DNA from 3 places in the Rothia sp. 27098_8_27 genome. Region 2 is predicted to be linked to each of the others. Evidence: riboswitches for the same ligand, from Rfam matches in the RefSeq annotation. Region 2 holds a riboswitch; each other region holds the start of a gene.

What was found. A riboswitch is a leader RNA that binds a small molecule or an ion and turns the genes downstream of it on or off. The one in region 2 is predicted to bind S-adenosylmethionine.
Region 1: it holds a riboswitch for S-adenosylmethionine, as region 2 does, so the genes downstream of both, O3675_RS06710 (LLM class flavin-dependent oxidoreductase) here and O3675_RS03640 (hypothetical protein) in region 2, are expected to answer to the same signal.
Region 3: it holds a riboswitch for S-adenosylmethionine, as region 2 does, so the genes downstream of both, O3675_RS04300 (bifunctional o-acetylhomoserine/o-acetylserine sulfhydrylase) here and O3675_RS03640 (hypothetical protein) in region 2, are expected to answer to the same signal.

The regions. Positions count from the first base shown of each region.
Region 1 is NZ_JAPWAJ010000005.1:58,036-64,186, forward strand. It holds gene O3675_RS06695 (ABC transporter permease) at 1-476, opposite strand, end outside; gene O3675_RS06700 (aliphatic sulfonate ABC transporter substrate-binding protein) at 476-1,540, opposite strand; gene O3675_RS06705 (ABC transporter ATP-binding protein) at 1,605-2,441, opposite strand; SAM riboswitch class I at 2,446-2,542, opposite strand; SAM riboswitch class IV at 2,718-2,826, shown strand; gene O3675_RS06710 (LLM class flavin-dependent oxidoreductase) at 2,941-4,368, shown strand; gene O3675_RS06715 (YchJ family protein) at 4,538-4,966, shown strand; gene O3675_RS06720 (hypothetical protein) at 5,069-5,818, opposite strand; gene O3675_RS06725 (hypothetical protein) at 5,821-6,151, opposite strand, start outside.
Region 2 is NZ_JAPWAJ010000002.1:26,241-32,391, reverse strand. It holds gene purH (bifunctional phosphoribosylaminoimidazolecarboxamide formyltransferase/IMP cyclohydrolase) at 1-55, opposite strand, end outside; gene purN (phosphoribosylglycinamide formyltransferase) at 268-834, opposite strand; gene O3675_RS03655 (4-hydroxyphenylpyruvate dioxygenase) at 1,093-1,656, shown strand; gene O3675_RS03650 (DUF6350 family protein) at 1,669-4,125, opposite strand; gene O3675_RS03645 (plasmid stabilization protein) at 4,255-4,689, opposite strand; gene O3675_RS03640 (hypothetical protein) at 4,700-4,927, opposite strand; SAM riboswitch class IV at 4,963-5,097, opposite strand; gene O3675_RS03635 (SNF2-related protein) at 5,283-6,151, shown strand, end outside.
Region 3 is NZ_JAPWAJ010000002.1:192,778-198,928, reverse strand. It holds gene O3675_RS04305 (homoserine O-acetyltransferase) at 1-641, opposite strand, end outside; gene O3675_RS04300 (bifunctional o-acetylhomoserine/o-acetylserine sulfhydrylase) at 822-2,168, opposite strand; SAM riboswitch class IV at 2,274-2,386, opposite strand; gene O3675_RS04295 (ABC transporter ATP-binding protein) at 2,727-3,713, shown strand; gene O3675_RS04290 (ABC transporter permease) at 3,710-4,570, shown strand; gene O3675_RS04285 (ABC transporter) at 4,572-5,402, shown strand; gene rsgA (ribosome small subunit-dependent GTPase A) at 5,483-6,151, shown strand, end outside.

The sequences.
Region 1 (6,151 bases), on a different contig from region 2:
GCACCAATAGCAACCAGGGTCACCTTGGAATTCTCGCCGATACCGATCCACAGCAGAAGCAGCGGAACCCACGCCAGGGACGGTACGGCACGTAGCGCACCAATGGTCGGTGCGGCAATCAGACGCACCGGCGCAGACAAGCCAATCAGCGCACCCAGCACCAGGCCGAGCACGGCACCAATACCGAAACCAATCAGCACACGCTGAGTAGAAATCGCCACGTGGCGGCCCAGTTCGCCGCGCTGCGCCAGCTCAACACCGGCGCTGACCACACGGTCGGGGGAGGGCAGCTGAACCTGGGTGAACACGCCGTTCGTGCTCAGAATGTACCAGAGGGCAATCAGCGCCAGGGGAAGAATCAGGCCCAGGTACTGCTTACCGGCGAACGGGTTCGACGGCAGCTTCACGGAAGAGACACGCTTCTCGGCACGCTCAGCGCGAGCGCTGGAGGCGGCGGTAATCGTTGCGGCGGTCATTACTTCTCAACCACCTTTGCGATCTTCTCAACGGCTGCGCTGTCAGACTTCTTTGCGAACTGGTCGTCCACAATGCTGTTCAGTGCCTTGTCCACGTCAGACTGGGAGGGAACGTCGCCGGACTCCACCAGAATCGGGCCGACACCCTTGAGAACCTCAACCTGCTTAGCGCCCGGAACCGGGTCGATGTCCAGGTGGGTGCGCTCCATGACGACCTGAGCGGTCTCGTGCTTAATGCCGGACTCCTCCTCGACAATCTTCACAGCCTCTTCGGGGTTCTTCTTAGCCCAGGCGCGAGCGTACTCGTACACGTCCACGATGGTCTGTGCGGCGGTCGGGTTGGACTGAATGAACTTCTCGGTCGCGTTCAGGAAGCCGTAGGTGTTGAAGTTCAGGTTGCGGTAGAAGAGCACGTCGCCGCTTTCCACCTCGGCAGCAGCCATGATCGGGTCCAGGCCGCTCCACGCGTTGACCTGACCGTTATCCAGGGCGGTGCGGCCGTCGGCGTGCTGCAGGTTCTGAATGGTCAGGTCCGAAGCGGAAATACCTTCCTGCTTGAGTGCCTGCAGCAGCAGGAAGTACGGGTCGGTACCCTTGGTCACGGCAACGGTCTTACCCTTCAGGTCCGCAACCTTGGTGATGCCCGAATCCTTGCGGGTCACCAGTGCCGACCATTCCGGCTGCGAGTAGAGGCTAATGACCTTGATGGGGGAGCCATTAGCGCGTGCCAGCAGCGCCGCCGAACCGGCGGTCGAGCCGACATCAATATTGCCGCTACGCAGCGCCTCATTCGCCTTGTTCGAGCCGGCCGACTTGACCCACTCAACCTTCTTACCCTCGGCGGCGAGGGCGGTCTCAAGCCAACCCTTCTTGCGGATAATCAGGGACAGCGGGTTGTAGGTCGCGTAGTCAATGGTCACGGTGTTCTGATTGCCACCACCGGCAGCACCGGAGGCGTTAGCGGAACCGGAACCTTCACCGGCGCAGGCGCTGAGCAGAGTAGCAAAAGCGGCGGCTGCAGCAAGGGACTTGAGGGCGGTACGGCGAGACGGGGAGTAAGTCATGATGAAATCTTTTCGCTTCTGAAGATGATGATGTGATGTGTAAGAAATGCGTTTCGTGGCGGCTTTAGGCGTTATCTTCCACGCCGAGCTCAGCCAGCAGTTCGCTGCGCAGCGCCGTGATCTCTGCATCGGCGCGGTCACGCGGGTGAGAACGGTCAACGGTCACAATGCGCTGGATGGTGGCGGGCGCCTCCGGGGTGTCCTTACCGAGGACAATCACCCGGTCAGAGAGGTACAGCGCCTCTTCCACATCGTGGGTGACCAGCAGAATCGTGGTCGGGTCTTGACGGTGCACGTCCAACAGCAAATCCTGCATGTTGATGCGGGTCAGCGCGTCCAGAGCACCGAAGGGCTCGTCGAGCAGTAGCACGCCGGGGTTGCGTGCGAGCGCTCGCGCCAGGGACACGCGCTGAGCCATACCGCCTGAAATTTCCTTGGGACGGTGGGTTGCGTATTCGCCCAGTCCGACCAGGTCGAGCAGGCGCGCTACGGATGCTGCGCCTTCAGATTTTTTGGTGCCCTGCGGCAGCCCGAGCGCCACGTTGTCGGCGACGGTGCGCCAGGGGAGCAGGCGCGGTTCCTGAAAGCCGATAGCTACGCGGGGGTCGAGGCCGGTCACTGCCTTCTCGCCGATACGCACGGTACCTGCGGTGATGCGGTTCAGTCCTGCTGCTGCACGCAGGAGGGTGGATTTGCCGCATCCGGAGGAGCCGATGACGGAGATAATCTCGCCGGGGGCTGCGGTGAAGGAGACTCCGCGAAGAACTTCGTGGGTTCCGCCGGGCACGGGGAAAGATTGTCCGACGTCTTCAAAGCTCAAGGGGACGGCGGCGGTGGATACGGCACGGCGGCCGTTCTTTTCACTGGTGGGTACGTCAGTTACTGCACTGTTGAGTGTCATGTCACTTCCATCGTTCCTGGCGTTAGCACCGGGGGCGGAAGAATCCGTGCCGGTTGCTGCGACGTCGTGGAGCCAGGTCTCTCAGTCGCTCTGGATGGTTTGCTTCTCCCACCCTATGGGCTGTGGTGTGCCTCAATCAACCCGGCGGGCGCGTATGAATTTCTATGACCGTATATTTCGCATTTATCACGAAATATTTCGGTTCCACGTCACAAAAAGATTTTTTCGTCACAAACGTGACCTCCCTCCCGCGTGCCCCGTACACTCAAACCACGAGATCATGAGTCCCGGCGCTAAGCTCTGGCTAGCCGGGCGGCAACCCTCTCCCGTAGCGGGGTGCCCCAGATGATGATCTGGCCTCAATGAAAAGAGGCAAGTACGGCGCGAACGCGCCACCTGCACGAAGGCCACCACCGAACGCAGAAGGCAAAAAGGAGGCGGCGCGCGGGGTGCAGGGCACTAACCCGATCCTCCCCGATCATTCGCGAAAGGAAAATCGATGGCTGAGCAGAAGAAGCGCATCGTAGTTAACGCATTCGAAATGACCTGCATTGGTCACCAGAGCTTCGACCTCTGGCGTCACCCGCGCTCCCGCGCAACCGAGTACAACACCATCAAGTACTGGACTGACCTGGCTAAGACCCTTGAGCGCGGCCTGTTTGACGCCGTGTTCATCGCTGACGTTGTTGGTATCTACGACGTGTACAAGAACTCTGCCGCTCCCGCCATTGAGGGTGCCGCTCAGGTTCCCGTGAATGACCCCGCAACCCAGATTTCTGCAATGGCTGCAGTGACCGAGCACCTCGGCTTTGGCGTGACTGCTGCCGCTACTTTTGAGCAGCCCTACACCCTGGCTCGCCGCTACGCCTCCCTCGACCACCTCACTGAGGGCCGCGTCGGCTTCAATGTTGTGACTTCTTACCTGCCTTCGGCTGCTGAGAACCAGGGCCTGCCCACCCAGATCCCGCACGACGAGCGTTACGAGATCGCGGACGAGTTCCTGGACGTCTGCTACAAGCTGTGGGAAGGCTCCTGGGAAGACGGCGCAGTAGTCAAGGACCGTGAGCGCGGCCTCTACGCTGACCCCTCCAAGGTCCACCCGATTGGCCACAAGGGCAAGTACTTCTCCGTGCCCGGCATCTCCCTGACCGAGCCGAGCCCGCAGCGCACCCCCGTGATCTTCCAGGCTGGTGCATCCAGCCGCGGCCAGAAGTTCTCCGGTAAGCACGCTGAGGCTGTGTTCATCAGCGCCCTGCGCCCGGACCTGACCCGCGTTGTGACCGACCGTATTCGCGCCGCTGCCGAGGAGCAGGGCCGTAGCCGTGACGACGTCAAGATCCTCGCAATGCTCTCCGTCATCGTGGATGAGACCGAAGAGAAGGCAAAGGCAAAGTACGAGGAGTACAAGAAGTACATCAACCTCGAATCTGCACAGGCTATCATCGGCGGCTGGTCCGGTGTTGACCTGTCCCAGTTCGACGAGGACGAGGTCCTGAACTACGTGCAGACCGAGTCGATTCAGTCCTTCCTGACCCCCTTCACCCTGCAGGCGAAGGACAAGAAGTGGACCCGCAAGGCCATCGCTGAGCACACCACCCTCGGCGGCATGGGCGATGTCATTGTTGGTGACCCGGTTCAGGTTGCTGACGAGCTGGAGCGTTGGATCGATGAGGGTGGCCTGGACGGCATCAACCTGGCATACCACGTCTCCCCGGGCTCCTTCGAGGACTTCATCGAGTACGTTGTGCCCGAGCTGCAGAAGCGCGGCCGCTACCGCACCGAGTACGAGGGCAACACCCTGCGTGAGAACATCTTCGGTAAGGGCCACACCAAGGTTGCTGACTCCCACCCGGCCGCTAAGTACCGCGGCGCATACGTGGGTAAGCCTTCGGCTGCTGACACCCCGGCTCGCGCAACCGCTGAATAAGCGTTGCCGCTGATGCGAACCGTGTAGGTGCGCTCAAACTTAACGATTGAAAACAAGAACGCCCGTTCTACTGGAGGATTTGTATCCCCGGCAGAGCGGGCGTTTCTTTGCGCTGTGCTTTCTTGATGCGGCACTTTCTTGACGTGGCGCGTTCTTTATACTGGGTGGCATGACTGAACTAAACCATGATGACCGCTGCCCCTGCTCGAGCGGCGAGGTGTACGGCGCCTGCTGCGGCAGGTTCCTGGGCGAGTTTGCCGCCTCCGGCACGTTGACTGCTCCCGCGCCGGAGCAGCTGATGTGCTCGCGTTTTACCGCGTTTGCGACAGGGGATGCGGCGTACTTGCTGGCGAGCTGGCATCCGAGTACTCGCCCGGCCGCCTTGGAGTTGGAGGATGATATCCGCTGGTATCGCCTGGATATTCTCGGTGCTTCGGGTAGCCCGTTTGATGCGTCCGGTACGGTGGAGTTCGTTGCGTATTACCGTTCGGTGCCGAGTGTTCCTGCGGAGGAGCGGGTGAAGGGCAGCATGCATGAGCTGTCGCGCTTTGAGAAGGTGGGCGGCGCCTGGTTCTATGTGGATGGAGACGTCCGCTAAGTCTCGTCACTTTCCCTGCCTCTCGTACGTGCAGAGTGTGGACATAGAAGAAATGGCAGAATCATTCCGAAACCGGAACGATTCTGCCGTTCCTTGTTTTAGTTAGCTTCTGTCTTTTAGAAGCTTTTCAAGATAGTTCTCTAAACGAGAGGCTACCTCCAGCTCATGGTCAGAAATAATGCCGGTATATTCGTGAACTGACCTGGAGACACCATCATGAAGGCGATATATCTGTTTTCCAGAAAGCGTCGGGATATCTCGACGCTCTTGAGAATTAAGAACCGAAGACAAAAGAATAATATCTCGGAAATGTCGACTTTTATCGGAATCTCCATTGTTGAGCAGGGCTGATACCTTCTCGTAAAGAGCGCCCAAACCATCAGGAACATTGACTGTAAATTGGCGGTCAGCGCAGAGTACAGATGCTTTACGGGTACGCTCAAGCCCAAACTGGGCACCACGAGTTTCTAACAGGCGGCCAAACCCCGGATACTCATAGGTGCGAGCGGCCTCCGACTGTCCCGAAGGGATGAGGATATCTATCTGAGCTTCACCGCGAACCCATCGGTGATTTTGACCTGATGCGTTGAATCCGGCAATTGAAAATCCGGCATTGCTAAGAGCCTCATGGAACTGACGAACATACGCCCGTGATGCGCGGATATCAAGAATAACGTCGATATCGTGAGTGGATCGAGAACCAGCGTAGCTTCGCTCTGCAGCCAACAGACGCATCATGCTTCCGCCTGCCAGGGACCATCCTTGCGGCATAATCTCTGAGATATCAGCCAGACCAAGCCAAGAGGCACGCTCTGCCCCAATAGCAGGAATCAAAATAGGGGATGCGGTCATGACTAAGACGCTTTCTTGAAAACAGAATCTTGAAGAATGCGCTCTGCCTCAGCGGAGCTTCGCGGATCCCCCAAATCTAGAAGATCTACCGCCACATGCAAGGGCAGAATGTGGGGCGGCTCATCGCATTCACGCAAGATAATGTTCGCCGAATCTACAGACGCTGGAAGCAGGTTGTACAGAAAAATGATGTTCTCTAAATCCTGGCTTGAAACATATGCATCAACCATTGAGCCGTACACCTGAGAAATATCGCTACTAATGCCGGTAAGCGACAATGCAGAGTCTTCCAAAATTGCAGGAATTTCAGCGGGAGGAGCCTGCAGATGATGC
Region 2 (6,151 bases):
AGACGGAAATGAGGGCGCGGCGCAGGGGCACGCGATCGAGCTCAATGAGAGACACAAATACTCCGATGCTTTAGACGTGCGCCGGTTCTCGGCGGCACAGCTGGTGGATGGACGTAGCCTGCCCGGATAGACAGGATATGTGTGGGGGTATTCCCCGCCGCTGTGCGTGACGCTAAGGTGAGCGCGTCGAATGGGCACAACGGAACGTGTGTGGGCGGCGGGGTTTGAGCTCGGCTCATTCCGCCGCGAAAAATTTAGTGGGCGGAATTAGCTGTCAGATGCAGTGCCGCGGGATTCAGCGAGAGACGCGATGGTCTGCACGAGCAGGCGGCGCTCCTGCACCTTAATGCGTTCGTGCAGGGTCTCTTCGGTATCGTCGTCCAGAACGGGCACTGCCGCCTGGGCGAGGATGGGGCCGGTATCAACGCCGGCGTCGACGAAGTGCACGGTCAGGCCGGTAATCTTCACACCGTGCGCCAGGGCGTCACGCACGCCGTGCGCACCCGGGAAGGAGGGCAGCAGGGCGGGGTGGGTGTTGATGATGCGGTTGCTGAAACGCTCGACCAGCTGCGCGTCAACAATGCGCATGAAGCCAGCGAACACAATGTAATCGGGGTTGTAGGAAGCGATCTTTTCTTCCAGCGCGCGGTTCCAGGAGGGGCGGTCGGCGTAGTCGCCGGGCTGCACCAGGAAGGTGGGTACACCCGCCGCCTGGGCACGTTCAATGCCCAGACAGGGCTTGTCGGCGCCCACTGCCGCAATGTCGAGGGGAAGCTCGCCCGCTGCTACAGCGTCGAGGATGGACTGAAGATTCGTTCCGGAGCCGGATACCATAACCACAATTCGCACCCGACTAGTATAGCCCGTCTCACACCCTTATCCAAAGGGGGTAAGAGGTTCACAACGCACCCAAAGCCCAAAGGTGAGCACAAAGAAACCCCAGCGGGATGAATCCTCACCGGGGTTCACTGGAGTTCATGGGGGTTCATGGGGCTTCACCGGGGTTTGCTGGGCGCAAACTCAACAGGTCGCGAACTCAATAGGCCGCATACTCAATAGGTCGCGGGCGCACGGGACGGTACCCTTATAGGTATGTCTACTCCCCCGCAGAACACTCCGAACAATGCCCCGCAGAACCAGGCATCCCAGAACCAGCAGGTTCCGCCGCGAGCGCCGCAGCAGGCGCCGCAGAACATGATGCCGCCACATCGGGCCCCTCAGGGTAAGAAGCCGCGTAAGCCCATCGACCCCATCGAACAGCAGAAAGCGAATATTCGCACCTCGCTCATGCTGATTGCTGCCGCGTTGGTGATTTTTGCGGCGTCTTCCTTCGTGCTCTCCACGATGCCGCTTTTCTTGGCGCTCTTCATCTTCGCTCTCGCCGGCATTACCCTGAGCATTATTGCGATTGTGCGCACCGCCGTCTACCGCGGCCCCTGGTTCTTCTACATTGCCGCGGGCGTCAGCATCATCTACGGCGCGATGACCCTGCTCGGCGGCATCGGTCTTGCCCTCATGCCCGGCGCGCAGGAGTACCGTGAGTGCCGCGCCGCCGCGCTGACCCAGACCGACATGTACACCTGCGATCAGAAGTTCCAGGGCACGATGGACAAGCTCACCGGCACGTCCAGCTCTAGCTCTTCTGCAGCTCGTTAGGGGTTCTGTGCGCTAGTTCTTCTTGCGGGCGTTAGAACCCTGCGCATTAGAGCCCTGGGCGCTAGAACCATGAGACTTCGAGGAGCTGACATCCAGCGGGGGCAGCTCCACGGTAGACGCCTCATCGGTCACCAGCGGAAGGATGCCGGTCTGGCTACGAACCTCAAAGATGCGGCTCATCGCCTGATCGGCAGAGAGGACATCCAGCTCACGATCCACAAAATCACGTTCTAGGTCGTTCTTCTGCTTCTTGCGTGCCGCCTTAGCCGCCTTCTTCGCCTCGCGCTTCTGCGCGCGCTCGTGTGCGCGGTCGCTGGTACGATCATCGCCGGCGCGGTCCTGCGCGGCAGATTCAGCGTGGGCGGCATCAGCCGAGTTATCCTGCGCTGATTCATCCTGCGCAGTGGCGGGCTGCTCAAGACCAAAACCGAAGTACGCCATAATGCGGCTCGCGCGACCCTTCGAACGCGGCGCTTGCTCCGCAGGCTCCTCAACAGCGTTCTCACGCTCAGTAGCCACAGGTTCGGCAGTCTCGTAGACGGGCTCCTGAATCAGTTCGCGAGTCTCCTCCTCGGAGGGGTCATGAGCGTACACGGCGGGGTTATAGGTGCCGTGTTCGTCAGCATCCTCATCGTGCGGGGGTGCGGAGTGCAGGTAATCGACCTGCTGAACGGCCTCAATCGGCTCGTACTGCTCAGCGGGGCTCTCTTCAGCAGTAGCCTCTTCGGAGGCGGGCTCTTTAGCCGCCTCTTCACGCTCTGCAACAATCTCGGCGAAAGCGTCCGCCGCCGCACGCTGCGCCAGCTGTTCGGTCGCCTCCACGGGGACGGCAACCACCGGCTCCTGCGGATGCACCGGAACATGACCGGTCGCTACCTCAGATACAACAGACTGCTCAGGCTCAGAGACATTCTTCTCAGAAGCCTTCTTAGAGGCAGCCGCGCGTGCCGTCTCTTCCGCCTCGCGCTCAGCTGCTTCACGCTCTGCAGCCTCACGAGCGGCGACTTCCTCAGCTTCACGCTCTGCAGCTTCACGCTCAGCCGCCTCACGTGCCGCGGCTTCCTCGGCCTCACGCTCCATACGCTCCGCACGCGCCTGCGCACGCTGCTCACGACGCTCCGCAAAACGCTCACGAGTCGAAGCAGTAAAACTCATCAGACGCTCACCCAGGTTCGGGCGCTCATCCGCAAAACGAGGCAGCTCACGGCTACTATCCGGCACCAGGGCGCGGCTCAGCAACATACCGAAAGTCACGCCGGCACCCACCGTCAACGCGGTATGCGCCGCAAAAGTCAGCGGCTCAGCACCAACCTCCGTAAAACGACCAATACCCAGAGAGCCGTACGAAATCCAGCCCAGCCACAGGGCACCAAACGACGTCATAATACCGGTCATCACGCCCAGCACCACCGCAGAAATCAGCGCAGACAGCGGGCGGAACGGAACCTTCAGAGCAACCCACTCATCCAGGTGATCCTCACCCTCACGCAAGAACCACCAGCCAGCAATCGCACCGGCAACCAGTGGCACCAGCAAACCCACCAGACCAAATGTGCCCAACGACTCGGGCACAGCGCCCAAAATCGGAAGCATCGGCAAAGTACCAGCATCGCTACTGGTCAAACCAACCGAGGTGCCCGCACCAAAGGAGAAACCGGCACCGGTCGACCACGCAATCGCGTAGATTACCAGGTTCGGCAAGAAACCCAGCTGCAGCAGAGTCACCGCAGTATCACCCACAGCGCCCGCGTGCAGCTCCTGGTAGGTGGCAACGATCTGCGACCAGCCCGCCAAAATACCGATACCCAAAAGCACCGCACCCAAACCAATCAGCGCAACAAAAGCAACCACCGCAGCACGCACCACAGCCCAGGCGTACGAACCCGCCCAACGCGAATACTGACTCATCTGCGAAATCTGCTCCGCAGTATCAACACCCACCATGCGCGAGAGCGAACGCGCCTCACGGTAGCCACCCCACATCAGACCAGCCACCACAATACCCAAAGGCACCAGGGCAGCATTCAACGCCTGAAGAGGCTGCGGATGCGGGCTCGCCCAACCGTACATCGCCGAACTAATCAGCGCATAGGTCACCGAACCGGACAGCACCGGAATCAAAAACTCACCCTCATACGAGGCGCGCGCCAGGCGACGACCCGAACGGTAACAGAGCAGCAGAGGCAGAATACTCAAACCCAGCGGCACCAGCGTCATCGTGCCGGCAGAAGCACCAAAAGCAGCCGCAAGATCCAGGGGAACACCGTGAATCAGAAGCCACAGGTGCGCCGACATGGCGGCCACGGAGGAGAACTCCATGTCGCCAAAACCCTTGGTCGCCCACACGGCAGACATCGCCGCAAACACAGCAAGCGCAGAGAACAGGGCAGTAACAATTAGCTCAACAACACCCTGAAGCCACAGAGGCATGGGCATGGAATAACGAGAGATAGGTGAGGTGCTTTTCATCGTCCTTCAATCATGCCACGAATTAACGACGAAACCCGCCTCCGATTAACACTCGAAAGCGGGTTCTCACAACTATTCACACAGGTATTCATCCAGACGCGCACGCGAGGACGCGCATCCGGCAAAGTTTTAATCCTCAGTCCACGGGTTGGAAGCCTGAACACCCCAGGCGCGGTACACCTGAGCCTTAGAAGAAATCAGCTCCAAATCATAGGCACTCGCGCTCGCCGCCATCAGACCCTCCAGGGCGGCGGTAGGCAGCGGACCGGCATCATCACGACCCACGGCATGCACACCGAGCGGCGCCTGACGACCAGCCCACTCGAGGCTCACATGCGCATCCACATTAATAACGTGGTCGCCAAAGCGCTCAAGAAGTTCGGTAATCCAACGATCAGTTTCCGGGTAGGGGTACAGGCCCTTCAACTCGCCAATACTCAGCACGGAAATGTACATGTGTCGGAACGAGCGGCGGCGCAGAAAAGCGACCACGGCGGGATCAGGATCCGCCTTACGGATCTCCGCAAGAACGTCGGAGTCCAGGAGCATACCGGAGAAATTCATACCCCTAATGCTACGCTACGCGCAGACCGGCGTACTGAATAGCGGGGATGCCCTCGGGGTTCGGCAGAAGAAGGAAGTTCAGGAACTCGTCGCGCTTAGAAGAAATGCGGGAGTAATCGTCAATGCTGACTGCGGTGTATCCGCCTCGCGCGGGGACAGCTGCGGCACGCAGGCTTTCCTGGTAGGAGCGGGAGGGGTTCAGAGAGATTGCTGCTTCGGTTGCAGAGCCGTTGTACATGTGACAACCTGCGCCGTGAGTGGCGCGATCCTTTCGCGTTGCTCTTGTCTGTACCAATTACCACCGGTTATTCCGGTGGTGAATACAAACCGCTTCGTCATCCGAGCCACCCGTGAACATGGGGTTGGCGTTCGACCATAGTCGGAGCTTATCAGTCGAAACTCTTGAAGCTGGGTTTAGCTTACAGCATTTTCTCAAGTTAAGTAAAGCGTTTTTTGAAAGAGATTTAGATTATTGGCGTTTTGGCTTGTGGAAGTGTTTTGAATGGCGGGAATTTTTGATACGGCGCGGAATATCTTATGTGAATACCGCTGTTTTTATGCATCAAAAACGCATCCTGCACACCCACCCGGCAATGACCGGCGACAAGGCGCAAGCCCGCACGATACGCGATAATGAGCTGGTGAGCGCCAACAATCCTTTCCCCGAAATTCCCGTCACCGTACCGCAGATCATTCGCCAGGCCGGGCACCGCACTTACCAGCGCGGTGTCGCCTACCAGCACAACCGCGAAGTCATCCGCTACAGCTACGACGAAGACGAACGCACCCTCACCGGGCTCGTCAACGGAAGCACCATCATCCCCTACGAAGTGACCGTCCGCTTCTTCCCCGCCGTCAGCGGCTCCGCAACCTTCACTGCCCGCTGCACCTGCCCCGTACTCACCGACTGCAAGCACGCCGTAGCGCTCATGCTCACCGCGCTCGACCGCGCCTCCGTAGCGAAAAAGGCGCTCAGCGAACACCCCGGACCCGTCGGCGTGCCCAATACTGGCTCTCATGGCGTAGCAGCGAAGAGTGCGGATGTTGCAGAGGCGAAGAAAGCCGCCGACCCGCTCGCGGCGTTGCGCGCCTCCGGTGCGCTCACCACCGCGGCGAAACTGCCCGCACCCGATGCAGCGGCTACCGAGCCCGAAAACACCCAGGGAAGCTTTGCGCTCAACGAGCTAGGCGCCTCCCCGAGCCTGCAAGCAGAGGCATCCGCCACCAAAATCTCGGCATGGCGGCGCGACCTCTCCTCCGTTCTTTCCGCACGTCAGGACCTTGCGGGCATCGATTCGATGCGCGTGAGCGGTGCCCTGGATTTCTCACTGAGTGTCTCCGGTTCCTACGCGCGCGGCCGCAATATGCCCGGCGCAACCCCCAGCATTAACCTGCTCGCCCGACCGCTCATGGCGTCCAAAACCGGGCGCTGGATCAAGGGCGGACTCAGCTGGGAAACCTT
Region 3 (6,151 bases), 170 kb from region 2:
CCGCGCACCAGCTCGGGGTTAGTTGCCGCCCACTCCAGGGCGCGAGCACCACCGAGGGAACCACCAATCACGTAGCGGAAGCTGTTCACACCCAGGGCACGCGCCAGACGCGCCTCCGCACGTACGGAGTCGCGAATGCTCACCTGCGGGAAGCGGGAACCCCAGTGCTCACCAGCGCCCGGGTAGCCCTCGGGGACGATGCTCGACGGACCGGTAGAACCGTAGCAGCCACCCAAAATATTGGGAGCAATCACGAAGTAGCGGTTGGTGTCCACGACCGAGCCGGGGCCCACGATGCCTTCCCACCAGCCGTCCGATTCGATAGCGCGAATCAGCGGGGCGGGCATGTCGGGGGTGGGGACGCCGCGGGAGACATGCGTGTCACCGGTGAGCGCGTGCAGGATCAGGATGGCGTTATCGCCAGCCTCGTTGAGGGTGCCCCAGGTTTCGTAGCCGATGGTGACCTGCGGCAGGGTTACGCCGGATTCGAGCTCCAGGTCGCCAATGTTCAGCTGACGCAGGTAGCCTTGCGCTTCGGGGTGTTCGCGCTGGGTGCCTGCCACGGGGATGGGCGCGGTAACAGGCTGGTTGGTAGTGCCGGGCTGGGTGGTGCCGGACTGGCTAGTGCTCTGGGCGGTCATGGGGGTTCCCTTCACTGGGTTGGCCGGCGAGGTGGTGCCGGGTGTGAGCGGGGTACTCGTCTGCGGGTTGAGGCAGCGAGGCGGCGGTGCCGCGCGCTTATGAAATGCTCCGTAACGGGGAATCCGCAGGTGGACCGAAAAGCCGTAGCTTACCGGTCCACCTGCGGGTTACATCACCGTTTAGGAGAGGGTGTCAAAGCCCAGCTGCAGGTCAGCAAGAATATCGTCGATGTTCTCAATACCGACTGCCAGGCGGACGAAGTTCGGGTACACGCCAATCTTCTCCAGCTCCTCAGTGGAAAGCTGAGCGTGGGTGGTGGAGGCGGGATGAATCACGAGCGAGCGCACGTCACCGATGTTCGCCACGTTGGAGTGCAACTTCAGTGCGTCAACGAAGTTGCGGGTCTGCTCCAGGGTTGCGTCCTTGAGGGTGAAGCCGAGCACCGCACCGGGGCCCTTGGGCAGGTACTTCTGTGCGCGCTCGTACCAGGGGGAGGATTCCACGCCAGCCCAGATGACCTTCTCGACCTGCGGGTTGGCTTCGAGCCAGCGAGCGACCTTGGTGGCGTTCTCGATGTGGCGCTCGATGCGCAGGGAGAGGGTCTCCAGACCGATGCCGATGTTGAAGGCGTTGGTCGGCGAGATGGCGGCACCGGTGTCACGCAGCAGCGAAACGCGGGCCTTCAGAATGTAGGAGAGGTTCGCACCGAACGCGGAGTCCTTGCCCAGATCGCGTGCGTAGACCAGGCCGTGGTAGCCGGGGGCAGGCTGGTTGAACTTGGGGAACTTCTCGGGGTCTGCGCCGTAGTCGAAGTTACCGGAGTCCACAATCACGCCGCCGATGGAGGTGCCGTGGCCGCCCAGGTACTTGGTGGCGGAGTGGACGACCACATCCGCGCCGTGCTCGATGGGGCGCAGCAGGTAGGGGGTGGGCACGGTGTTGTCCACGATCAGGGGCACGCCGTTTTCGTGGGCAATTGCGGCGATGGGCTCAATGTCGAGCACGTCGTTGCGGGGGTTGGGCACGGACTCGCCGTAGAACAGCTTGGTGTTGGGGCGAACCGCAGCGCGCCACTCGTCGAGGTTGTCAGGATTCTCAACGAAGGTGGTTTCGATGCCGAGATCGGCGAGGGTGTACTTGAGCAGGTTATAGGTACCGCCGTACACGGAGGGCGAAGCGACCACGTGGTCACCGGCACCGGCAATGTTCAGAATTGCGTAGGTGATGGCCGCCTGACCGGAGGCCAGCAGGAGCGCGCCGACGCCGCCCTCGAGGGAGGCGATGCGGTTCTCGATAACTTCCTGGGTGGGGTTGTTGAGGCGGGTGTAGATGGGGCCCAGCTCGGCGAGAGCGAAGCGGTTTGCAGCTTGCTCTGCACTGTCAAAGACGAAGGAAGTGGTCTGGTAGATGGGTAGTGCCCGAGCTCCCGTTGTGGCATCCGGTGCCTGTCCCGCGTGAATCTGGCGGGTTTCGAACTTCCAACCGGCGGGGTTGGCGGGAGTCGGGACGGTAGTGTTGTTGCTCATGCTTGGCTCTCCTAAGGGGATAGTTAGGGGGCCGCATGCCGAGCGGTACAGGAATCGTCGTTGAGTTGTCCTGTCACGATTGATGTACCGGATTCGGTCACATCGGTCCCGCGCTTGCGTCACGCTTGTGCGTAACGCCCGGTCTTCACCCAGGGCACCCCACCGCGGAGGAGGGTTGCCGGCCAGCTAGCTGGGGCTTGTCGCTGGCGCTCTTGACCTGTTATTTAGAGTGTCATAGGGCACGGGGCGGGGTCAAGGTTTTTGTGGGTGCACGGTACTTTAAGACATTTCATTGCAAAGATGACGTTTTTTAACGTCTGTCATAAAACGTGAACGACGGTGTCGGGGCAATCCGAGGGCGAGGCAATCGAGATGCGGAGGTGGGCACCCACCACCCACATAGTAACCCCCATCACTTTTATCTACGGTTTTTCGGTACACTGAAATGACACATACACTCACGCAGGGTACAACTCACTACGGCTCGCTACGCCGTTTATCCTGCTCAGCATCCCTCCGGTATAGGGGCCAGAGGGTCATACCCGAAGGTTACCTACTATGTCTCTTGTTCTTGATGCGGCGCAGCTCAGCCGCGTCTTTGGCAAAGGTGAAAACGCTTTTACCGCCGTCGACAGGGTGTCGCTTCGCGTCAGTTCCGGTGAGATTCATGCCCTCCTCGGCCCCAATGGTGCGGGCAAAACGACGACCGTGCAGATGTGCTCGACCCTGCTCACCCCTACCGGCGGTAACCTCACCGTGAACGGTATTGACGCTATCGCCCACCCGCAGCGGGCGCGCCGTCACGTGGGCCTAGCTTTGGGAGGGGAGAACGGCTTCTACCCGCGCGCTAGTGCCCGCGACAATCTGCTGTTCTTCGCCGATGTTGCGGGGGTTTCCGGGCGGACCCGACGACACGAGGTGGAGCATGCCCTAGCACGCGTAGAGCTCACCGATGCGGCAACGCGGCCTGTCCAGGAGTTTTCCCGCGGCATGAAGCAGCGCCTACATATTGCCCGCGCCCTGCTCGGCTCCCCCGCCCTGCTCCTGCTGGATGAGCCGACCAATGGGCTCGACCCCGATATCGCTCTGACCGTGCGTACCCTCATCCGATCTCTGGCAAATGAAGGTACCGCCATTCTGCTGACGAGCCACCTGCTGGGCGAGATTGAGGACCTAGCGCACACCATCACCGTTTTGGGCGCAGGTTCTGTCGCCGTGAGCGGCAACCTCGAGGATATTGCCGCGCACGCCGGCATTGCCGCCACGACCGTGGTTCAGGTCGAGGCCACCGCCACCGAGGGCATTGATACGCTCCGCGGGTTCCTCGGCGATAAGGCGGCGGTACTTTTTGCCCCGCGTGGTTCCGGCTGGGAACTGACCCTCTACTGGCATGGCGAGCGCGCCACGTTCGAGGCGGGCGAGGCTCACCGCATCCTCACGGAGGGGCTTGCCACCGCGAACATTGGGGCACGGACCGAACCGTACACACGCCCGGCAACCTTGGAAGAGGCATACCTGGCGATGGCGGAGGGGCTCAAGCGATGAACGCTCAGACGCAACGCTCGGAAGAGTTCCAGCGGCAGGATCGACGGTACGACCTGTGGCAGGAGTGCGCCCGGCAGCTACGGCTCATGGGCTTTAGCCTGCGCCAGTTCCTGACGGTCCCCTACTTCATTCAGCTGCTCATCAGTACGGTACTCGGCTCGGTCATCCTTCAGGCGCTCGCCGTGCATGCGGCAACGCAGAACACTGCGGCTCAGCCTGTCGACCCGACCCTAGCCTGGACTCGCGCCGGCATTGTGGGCATGTGGTCGGTCTGCATCGTGTCTGCGGGCATCATCAATTTCGAGCGTTTCCGTGGGACCCTCGTGTACCTGTGTTCGGGGTCGATTTCTCCGGTGCGGGTGCTGGCGGCTATCGTTTCGAGCGCCTCCATTGTGGGTATGGCGGCTTTGCCCCTGTCGTGGCTCATCTGGGCTCTTGTGACGCTTAACCCGCAGGTCACGGATTTTTCGGCACTCTGGCCGCGCTACGTTCTGGGCGTTCCCCTGCTGTGGCTTGCGTGCCTGTCGGTCACGTTCATGATTGCGGTATTCTTCGTGGCCACGCCGAACGCTATCGCCTACGAGGAGCTATTGCTCGTGCCGGTTTTTATTCTTTCCGGGGTTCTCTTCACGACCATTGAAGCGCCCGCCTGGCTGGATGCCGCGGGCGTGCTCATTCCCCTGCAGGCGCCGGTTCACCTCCTACTTGGGCGTACCGCCATCACTACCCCGACGGATGCACTCCTGCCCGTAATTCAGACCCTGGTCGTGAGCTTCATCTGGGCGTTGTGCGCCTTCCTTTTTGCCCGGAAGGCTCTCGCCTCCGCCCGTCGTCGCGGCACCCTGGGGGCGATGTAGCGTGCCTGTTCTCTCTACTGATTCCCTGCCCGGCGTGGTGCGCCGGGCACTGTCTACCGCCTCTATTGGCTGGTCATCTTCTATTACCTTCGCAACCCTCGGAACGGCTGTCACGACCCTGGTTCTCGTACCCGGTCTTAACGTGCTTTTCACGGTGCTTCTGGGTGCTGATCTTGCCGCAAACGATACGGTACGCATCGGCTGCGCGTCTGCTCTGATTGCCACCCTCAGCTCCGTGGCAGCCGGTATTGTCGCGCGCGTTGCCACCGACCGGTGGATTGGCGTCTTCGAGTATGTGTGCACGGCACGCCCCGTGGATGCTGGCTACTGGCTGGGGGCGGCGGCGGTACCGGCGTTGCTAGCTTCCGTGACGGGTCTGAGCAATGTGGGCATCGTGTGGTTACTCTCCCTCACATCCTCCGCTGCGGGAGCAAGTTCCGGGCTTTTAGTTGGCACCATCTTACTGATGCCGGTTGCGATTCTTGGCGGAGTCTGCCTGGGTATTTTTGCCGCCGGGCTGGGCCTGTACCTGTCGGATCCGTACACGGGCTCGAATGTTCTGTCTATTGTTCTGCCAGTGAGCGCGGGCGTGATTGTGCCGGTGAGCACCTACCCCGCGTGGCTTGCGTGGGTGTGTTCCTGGGTTCCGGGGTCCCGGCTGGTGCAGGCTTTAGATACCTCTGGCAGTATTACGAGCAGCACCGCACCGGATCTCTTCGCGCTCCTGGCGACGGACGCGGCGCTGGCGGTGCTCTACGCCGCAGTGGGGTTGGGGCTGACATTCCTTGCCGCCCGCCGCATCCGTGCCGGTGCCCGCGCCTCGCTATTGTAAACGGTGAAACCTGAAAAAGAACGAACCTTTTAAGTGCCCGTGCCCGCTACCGGGCGCCGCAACCAAGAAAGACTATTCCTGTGACCATTGCTCCCGCTTCATACACCTTAGAGGCCCTCGGCTTCGACCCATCCTGGCAGGGCGCGGCAATCCGCGCCGCGTTCACCCTCAACGGCACGCTTGAAGATTTCACCCTCGCCCGCGTGAGCGCAGTGCACCGTACTCGCTGCGAGCTGCTGACCTGCGAGCGGGGCGAGCTCGTGAAGCTTTCCGCTCCCCTGCGCTCGGTTGAGAATGACTACGGTGAAGAAGAGTACCCCGTCGTGGGTGACTGGGTGCTGGCTCAGTCCATCCCTGGAACCGGTAGCGATAGCCAGCCCGCGGAGCATAAACCCCTCGCGATTCTGCCCCGCCGAAGCTACCTTACCCGCCCCAGCGCCACCCGAGAATCCGCGGATCAGCCCGTCGCCGCCAACGTGGATATGCTCTGTATCGTTGAGCCCTGCTTCCCTGAGCCGTCGATTGGGCGAATTGAACGCTACACCGCTCTGGCGCACGCTTCCGGGGTGCAGGTCGCACTGATTCTCACCAAGGGCGATTTGGTGACCGCGGAACAGCTCGCCAACTACAAGGACTCCCTCGCAGGTGGTGTGGATGCGGTACTCACCGTCTGCACCGATAACGGCTACGACCCTGCCCCGGTCGCGGAGCTTGTCGCCGGACGCACCGCCGCATTCTTGGGCCGTAGC